One region of the Crystallibacter crystallopoietes genome, then DNA from elsewhere that is predicted to be linked to it. Evidence: riboswitches for the same ligand, from Rfam matches in the RefSeq annotation. Region 1 holds a riboswitch; the other holds the start of a gene.
The links. A riboswitch is a leader RNA that binds a small molecule or an ion and turns the genes downstream of it on or off. The one in region 1 is predicted to bind S-adenosylmethionine.
Positions count from the first base shown of each region.

Region 2: another riboswitch for S-adenosylmethionine. It lies ahead of AC20117_RS08420 (LLM class flavin-dependent oxidoreductase); the one in region 1 lies ahead of AC20117_RS00020 (aminotransferase class V-fold PLP-dependent enzyme).

Region 1 is NZ_CP018863.1:1,361-5,556, reverse strand. It holds partial or broken gene AC20117_RS00025 (class I SAM-dependent methyltransferase) at 130-895, opposite strand; gene AC20117_RS00020 (aminotransferase class V-fold PLP-dependent enzyme) at 1,048-2,427, opposite strand; SAM riboswitch class IV at 2,469-2,581, opposite strand; gene hisN (histidinol-phosphatase) at 2,696-3,583, opposite strand; gene rsgA (ribosome small subunit-dependent GTPase A) at 3,652-4,196, opposite strand, start outside.
Region 2 is NZ_CP018863.1:1,767,707-1,771,902, reverse strand. It holds gene AC20117_RS08430 (MmcQ/YjbR family DNA-binding protein) at 1-28, opposite strand, end outside; gene AC20117_RS08425 (DUF1206 domain-containing protein) at 210-1,049, shown strand; gene AC20117_RS08420 (LLM class flavin-dependent oxidoreductase) at 1,151-2,557, opposite strand; SAM riboswitch class I at 2,647-2,736, opposite strand; gene AC20117_RS08415 (acyl-CoA dehydrogenase family protein) at 2,848-4,077, opposite strand; gene AC20117_RS08410 (LLM class flavin-dependent oxidoreductase) at 4,074-4,196, opposite strand, start outside.

The sequences.
Region 1 (4,196 bases):
GGCCGTCAGCATGCTCATTAAGATGACGGCCAGCATGGACCCCAGTTTTTTCCGGCATGCCTAAATTTATCTCAAAGGGGCGCCGGAATAATAGGGCGCGGCAAAAAATTTCTGCAGAAGACCTCGAACTTAGCGGTGCGCCTTCATCGCGCGCCAAGTCAGGGTCAGGTAGGGGAGCTGGATGACCTCTTCCCGGTCATGGCCCAGATGTTCATGCAGGTACCAGTCCAGATTGGCCAGGACTTTTGTGCGCGTCTGTTCGCTCGCCCGCAGGTAGTAGCTGCGCGACTTGACCAGTTCCAGCAAGTCGGCGGGCGTCAGTGGATCGGCCCAATGGGTTTCGTGGCCCTCATGCCGGATAAATTCAGGACCGATGAAGGGGCGGAAGTCCGGCCTGTAAACGTCACCGGCATGCATGATCCTCGAGAGCCGGTGGACCCAGGGAATGGAGACATCGAGCTGGTTCCAGATCAAGCCCAGCGTTCCTCCGGGCCTCAGGATCCGGGCAGCCTCCGCGCTCGCCGCCGCCTGATCCACCCAGTGCCAGGCCTGTGCCACGGTCACCAGATCGACGGCGTCATTGTCGATGCCGGTATGTTCGGCCGTCCCCAGTACGATCCGGGCTGCGGGGTAGTTGATTGCCAGTTGCTCCAGCATGTCGGCCGACGGATCCACGGCGGTCACCCGCAGCCCGCGGGCCAGCAGCGCCGCCGTATATTTTCCGGTACCGGCGCCTACATCCCGCGGCGTCCCGTGCCGACGGCGGCACCAGCCAATCGACGGCGTCATCGGGGTAGCCGGGACGGACCCGGTCATAATGCGCGCCACCCTGCTGGAAGCTGCTGCCGAACTCCCGGCGCCGTTCGTCGTCCATCCGGGGTCCGCCGCGAACCACTGCCACACTCCTCGTGCACCCTCTGCCCTCTGGCTGGGGCCTCTCCTTGACCTGTCATTGACGCCGCCAGCCGCCCGTGCCCACTGCACAGGCGGCTTCGCAAACGACGGGTCAATTAGATCATGCTCCATCCGGCGTGCAGGGATACGTTCCTAGCCCAAGGAGCACGGCGCCGCCCCGGCGGTTCCCGGCGTCGCCGGGTGCCACTCGGGGAAGGCCCGTGTTTCCACCGCTGGCACCCAGCGTCCGCTCTCGACGACATAGTCGTGGCGCAGGCCGTCGCGGACCAGCGCTGCCACTCCGTCCGCGAGCCGGGCCGCGTCTTCCAAGCGGGACCCCAGCCCGAAGCTGGCACGCAGCGCACCGGACGGCAGCCCGAGGCGGTTGAGCAAGGGATGGGCGCAGAACTTGCCGTCCCGCACGCCGACGCCGTGTTCTGCCGAGAGATACGCGGCGACGAGGCCCGCGTCGTATCCAGCCACCGAGAAATTAACGACGCCGATGGCATCCAGCGGGGTGGCCTCGCCGCTGAAAATCCGGTGCACGGTGACCGAGTCCACCGCCTCCAGCCGCTCGATGAGATACCCACGCAGCACGGACTCATGCTGCTGCCACGCTTCCTCATCCAGTTGCGCGATGTGCTCGGCGGCCCGGGCCAGGGTGGCCGCACCGAGCACATTGGGCGAGCCAGCCTCATGCCGGGCCGGCCCCGTAGTCCAGACCACGCCGTCCAGCCGGACCTGTTTCACCGCGCCGCCGCCAGCCAGATGCGGTGTGCCGGAATCGAGCCAGTCGGCCCGCCCGATGATCGCTCCCGCGCCGAACGGGGCATAGAGCTTGTGCCCGGAGAGGACTACGTAGTCAATGTTGTCCCGGGCAATGTCGAGGCGCCGGTGCGGGGCGAGCTGGGCCGCATCCACCACTACCCGGGCCCCATACCGGTGGGCAAGCCGCGCGGTTTCGGCGATCGGGAATATCTCGCCGGTAACGTTCGACGCGCCGGTGATGGCAACGAGAGCCACCTGGCCACCGGCCAACTCGGCCTCGATGGCTTCGAGGGTGGCGGCAATACTTGGCCGGGCCACCACGCTGCGGTGCGGTACCGCCTGCCAGGGCAGCAGGTTGGCGTGGTGTTCGATGTCCAGGTACAGCACTTCGCCGCCGGCCGGAATGCAGCCGGCCAGCAGGTTCAGGGAGTCGGTGGTGTTGCGGGTGAAGATGACAAGGTCATCGGTCCGCCCGCCGACAAAAGAACGCAGGACGTTGCGTGAATGCTCGTAGACGGAGGTGGAGACCTGGGATGCGTAGCCGGCACCGCGGTGGACGCTCGCGTAGTAGGGGAGCAGCTGCTCCAGATAGGCGGTGACGGAAGCCAGCGCGGGTGCCGACGCGGCGTAGTCCAGATTGGCATAGCGTATGGCGCCGCCGTCCAGCAGGGGAGCGGCGAGTTCTGCCCCGGTAACTTCCTGGAACGGTTGTTCCGCAGCCAGCAGTTCGGGGGACAGGGCGGAGTCGATAACGGTGGTGCTCATATGACCTCATCTGGTGAGGGACCCGTGCCAATGGCAGAGCGGATCCGCGCTTGCCGAACCAGTCAGGAACGGCCAGGTCGTCACCCGGGGCACCCCGCCGCGTGAGGAGGGTTGCCGGCCAGCTAACCGGGGTTTAGCGCTGGCACTCGTGACCTGCCATCGAGATTATTGTCCGGCCGGAGGGGCCGCATCTTTGTTACGGGAACGAAAAGGCGGCCATCCCCGGAATGGGGACGGCCGCCGTCGTAATTCGTCACAAAAGACAGCGTCAGCGCAGGCCGTCCGCCTCCATGGAGGCCTCCGGAGCGGTTTCCGGCAGGGACCCGTCCTCCGGGTGTGCGGCCGGACGCTGGCCGCGCAACTGCGGATTGAGCCGGTAGAGGACCTCGTCGTGCAGCGTGCCGTTCGTGGCCAACGCGTTGCCGCCGAAGGGTCCGTCCTCGCCCTCGAGCGAACTGAACCGTCCGCCGGCCTCGGTCACGATCGGCACGAGGGCCGCCATGTCATAGAGGTTGAGTTCGGGTTCGCAGGCAATGTCGACGGCGCCCTCGGCCACCATGCAGTAGGACCAGAAGTCCCCGTAGGCACGGGTGCGCCAGACGGATTCGGTGAGGCCGAGGAACTCCGGGAAGTTGCCGCGTTCCTGCCAGCCGGTGAGGCTGGAATAGGAGAGGGACGCGTCCTCGAGCCGGTTGACATCGGATACCCGGAGCCGGGTGGCCGCGGACAGCGAACGTCCCATGTAGGCACCGGTTCCGGTCGCGGCCCACCAGCGCTTGCCCAGAGCCGGCGCGCTGACCAGGCCGACCACGGGACGGTCTTCGTCTACCAGCGCGATCAAGGTGGCCCAGACCGGCACCCCGCGGACGAAGTTCTTCGTGCCGTCGATGGGATCGATGATCCAGCGGCGGGAGCCGTGGCCGCTGCTGCCGTATTCCTCGCCGAGGACCGCGTCGCGCGGCCGGGCCCGGGAGAGTTGGCCGCGGATGGCCTCTTCAGCGGCGCGGTCCGCATCCGTGACAGGGGTGAGATCCGGCTTGGTCTCGATTTTCAGGTCCAGCGCCTTGAAGCGGGCCATGGTCTGCGAATCCACGGAATCGGCCATCACATGGGCCAGGCGCAGATCGTCGTTATAGCTTTGAACGTCACGGGTCATAGGCTTCAACTTATCCTTATTTGGCGGCCGGATGCGGGATGTGAAGTCCCTGACCGACGACGGCGGTGCTACTGGAACCCGAGTTCCTTCGCCTGGGCGCGTTCTTCCGTTCCCAGCAAACGGCGCAGCGAGGCCAGCCGTGCCGGGCCGGATTCGCCGGCCTGCCCGGAGGCCACCCAGGCGTCCACGCCGCAGTTGACGGCATGGTCGTCGTGCTTGCAGCCCCGCTCGCAGTCCGCCGTCCCGGGCTCCAAATCGGGAAAAGCGGAAATGATCCGGTCCGGGTCCACGTGGGCCAGTCCAAAAGAACGGATGCCGGGCGTGTCGATGATCCAGCTGCCAGCCGGAGCGTCGGCCAGCTTCAGGGCCAGCGCCGAGGAGGAGGTATGCCGGCCCCGCCCGGTCACCGCGTTGACTCCCCCCGTGGCGCGCTCCGCCCCCGTGAGGGCATTGACCATGGTGGACTTGCCCACGCCCGAATGGCCGAGCATGACGCTGACCATCCCATCCAGATAGCCACGGAGCGCCGCTACGGCGTCACGGTCGAGACGGGCAGACAGCCCGTCGGCGGACCGTGCATCCACCCCGGAGCCCTCCGTGCCGGCCGTCCGGC
Region 2 (4,196 bases), 1.8 Mb from region 1:
ACATGCCGCGCAACGTTGATCCGTCCACCCATCGAGCCTACCGCCGGCGGCCGGGGTCAGGAAGGTCGACGGTCCGTCTGTGGAGAAGTCCGGCTTTCCAAGTCCCGTCCAAGTCTTTGGTGGGAGGATGGTTCCAGGAGTACGACGGCGGCGCTCCCCTGTGGGGGCGCGTTCCCTTTGGCGATATGAGGCAGGCGGAGGTGCGGCGCATGAGCGGCGAAGTGGAGAAGGCGAAGCACCAGGCGAAAAGGGCGAAAGACGGCGCCGAGCAAGCCTCGGAATCGAAAACGTTGGAAGTGGTGGCGCGCTTTGGCTGGGCCGCCAATGGGTTGATGCATCTGCTGATTGGCTATATTGCCTTGCGGCTGAGCCTCGGGGCATCGGGGGAAGCAGACCAGGCCGGGGCGATCTCCCAGCTGGCCAGCACACCTGGAGGGGTCTTCCTGCTGTGGGCCGGGCTCATCGCCTGCGCCGCCTTGGCACTGTGGCAACTAGCCGACGCCGCATTCGGCTACCGCGGGTTGGAAACCAAAAAGAAGTGGGGCAAACGGATCAAGGCAGCCGGTCTGGCTATCGTCTTCGCGGCCATCGGTTTCACGTTCGGCATCTATGCCCTTGGCGGCAAGAGCGACAGCAGTCAATCCTCACAGGACGCCAGCGCGCAATTGATGGCTTTTCCCGGCGGAACGCTGGTGCTGTTCCTGATTGGCGCAGGCATCGCCATCGCCGGAGTCTTCTACATCTACAAGGGCATTACGCAGAAGTTCCTGAAGGATCTGGAGTCCCTGCCACCGGGCGGCGCGAGGATCGGCATCAGCTGGGCCGGCTCTTTCGGCTACGTGGGCAAGGGTGCGGCACTGCTGGTGCTCGGCATCCTGTTCTCGGTTGCAGCGTTCCAGCAGGATCCCGAGGAAGCCAAGGGCCTCGACGGCGCACTGAAGGCCCTAAAGGAACAGCCCTTCGGCGACGCCGCGCTGATTGTGGTGGCCCTCGGCCTCATTTGCTACGGACTGTACCTGGGCGCGCGTGCCCGCTACGGCAAAATGTAGCGGGCACGGCACGGCCTACGTGTGGCCGGGCCTCCTGACGCCGCCCCGGCCTGAGTCAGGAAAGCCTTCCCGGCTGGGTCAGGAAAGCCTTCCCGGCTGGGTCAGGACGCGGAAACGGCTGCGCCGAGGCGGTAGCCGGCACCCCGGTGCTGCTCAGGCAGCCGGTCGCCCTTGCCAAACAGCTTGTTGCGCAGGGTGCCTTCGGCGTACTTGGTCGGGTAGGCACCGCGCTTCTGCAGTTCCGGAACGACGAATTCAACGATGTCCTCAAAGGTGCCCGGGGTGATGGCATAGGCCAGGTTAAAGCCGTCCACGTCGGTCTCGTCCACCCAGTCTATGAGCTTCTTGGCAACTTCTTCGCCGGAACCAACGGTGATAGGCCCAAAACCGCCGACACCGACCCATTCGGCCAGCTGACGGATGGTCCACGGCTTGCCGTCTTCGCCGGAGGCCTTCTGGAACGTCTCCACCGAGGACTGGATGGCGTTGGACTTCACGTTCTCGCCGATCACATCGTCCGGGCCGTAGCTGGACAGGTCCACACCCATCCAGCCCGAAATCAGGGCCAGCGCACCGTTGACGTCGGCGTAGGACTTGTAGTCCTCGAACTTGGCCTGCGCGGTGGCGCTGTCCGGACCGGTGACCACGGTCTGCATGGCGTAGATGCGCACGTCGTAGCGGCCGCGGCCGGCGGCCTCCACCGCATCGCGGATCTTCTTGACCGAGGCGGCCAGCATTTCCTTGGTCGGGCACGTAACGAAGACAGCTTCGGCGTTCTCTGCGGCGAACTCGGTCCCGCGCTTGGAGGCGCCGGCCTGGAAGATAACTGGAGTGCGCTGCGGACTCGGCTCGGTGATGGCGATGCCGGGGACCTTGAAGTACTTGCCCTCGTGGCCGATCTCGTGCACCTTGGCCGGATCCACAAAGATACCGGCTTCCCGGTCCTTGACCACGGCGTCTTCTTCCCAGGAACCTTCGAGCAGCTTGTATACCACTTCAAGGTACTCGTCGGCGTGGGCGTACCGCTCGTCGTGCTCCATCTGGTCCGTCTGGCCCATGTTGCGCGCCGCGGACGGCAGATAGCCGGTGACCACGTTCCAGCCAACGCGGCCGTTCGTCAGGTGGTCCAGCGTGGCCAACCGGCGGGCGAAGGGATACGGATGCTCGTAGGCGGTGCCGGCGGTGAGGCCGAAGCCGAGGTTCTCGGTCACCGCGGCCATGGCCGAAACCAGCATGAACGGATCATTGACCGGGACCTGGGTACCCGCACGGAGCGTGACTTCGTTGGAGCCGCCGAACACGTCGTAAGTGCCCAGCACGTCGGCGATGAAGAGGCCGTCGAAGAGGCCCTCTTCCAGCACCTTCGCCAAATGCGTCCAGTAGCCGATCGTCTTGTAGTCGGCGGACTTGTCCTGGGGATGGCGCCACAGACCGGGTGACTGGTGTCCAACGCAGTTCATGTCGAATGCGTTGAAGCGGATTTGCCTGGCGGCGGGTACCAATGTCATTTCAGACTCCTTCATGACCGTGAAGAGCCCCTACACCGGTAGCTGCGGTCGAAGCGGAAAACCGCGGCGGCTACCGAAAGAATTTTGGATCTCCATCGGTCCTGGCGGTAGCACCTTCCTCAAAGAGGGGGTTGCTGCGGCGTCAACGAGCCAGGTCTCTCAGCCGCTCTGGATGGTTACAGCTCCATTCCACCGCAGTCCGGCGGCGGGCGCGAAATCCCTACGTCATACCGGGTAATCCCCCGGCGGCTTTCGCGCCCGCCGACCGCGACTGCCGTCGGAGCCCCCGTTCAGGACTTGGACGGCGCGTCACCGATGCTGTGCAGCCCCTCGGGCGTGGTGCCGTTGACCTCATAGTCGCCAATGGTCCGCGCCTTGAAGACGGTGGGATTGTGCGTCGCGACGGTCCGGGCGTTGCGCCAATGGCGGTCCAGCGCCTTGCCCTTGGACGTCGCGCTTGCTCCTGTGACGTCAAACAGCTGCCCGGTGGCCTCAAGAACCAGCTCCGGAACAACAATCTGCGCCTTTTCCACAGCGGCTTCCCCGCGGACGTAACGCTGAACGTCGTCGAGCGGGAGGGACTTGTCTGCCGCGGCATCCAGTTCCCGTGCCGCGGTCAGAACCACCGATTCCGCAGCGAATACCTTGGCCGACAGCTGGCCGACGAGTTGAAGGATCAGCGGGTCATTGCGGAACAGTTCGCCGGTTCCGGTGTTAAAGGTCCGCTTGCGGTTCCGCACCAGGATCTTCGCGTCCGCGAGCGCCGCGTTGCCAATTCCGGCCAGTACGGCGAGCAGCACCAACTGGAAGAATGCCGGTTCGTGCGTGCTCGACGGCTTGCGTTCGATAACGTCGGCCGGCTCCACCGCGGCATCGCGGAAGTAGGTTGTCCCCGTTCCGGTCAGCTGCTGGCCGAAGCCGTCCCAGTCGTCAACGATCTCCACACCCGCCTGCTTGGTATTGACGACGGCGTACTGCCGGCCCTCGATACCGTCGGTACTGGCCATGACCGCGATCCACTCCGCGAAGATGCTGCCGGTGGTGTAGTACTTTTCACCGTTGAGCAGCCACCTCCCGCCGTCCCTGACCAGCTTGGTGTTCGTGGTGCCCAGCGCGTTTCCGGCCTTCTCCGTGGCCGCGTTGCCGAAGATCTCGCCGGCCACAATGCGCGGATACCAGCGGCGGGCAAACGCCTCGCCTTCCAGACCAACCGTCTCGACGAAGGCGAAGTGCGAGCGGTACAGGTGGGCGACGCTGGAGTCCGCCGCCGCAAGTTCGATCAGGAGGCGGAAGAAGTGCTCGAAGGAGACGCCGTCGCCGCCATGTTCCACCGGCACCCGCAGTTTCCCGAAGCCGGCGGCGTTCAGCCACGCAACTTGTTCGAACGGCAGGATCCTGTTCAGCTCCCGGTCCAGCGCTCCCTGCGCAATCCGCTCGAAGACCGGCCGGAAGCGGCCGGCCAACCGCTCATAGGTTGCTTCCGCGGTCTCGGTGCGCTCGTTCGCGATAGTCTCCGTCATCGTCTTCCTTCCAAAACCTTGTTCTGTGCTGCCGCTGAGAATTCGTCGAAGGCGCCGCGGTACTGGCGTGCCGGGTGCCGTTCGTTGAGCTGCGGTCCGTTGTAGCCCTCGCCGCGGCC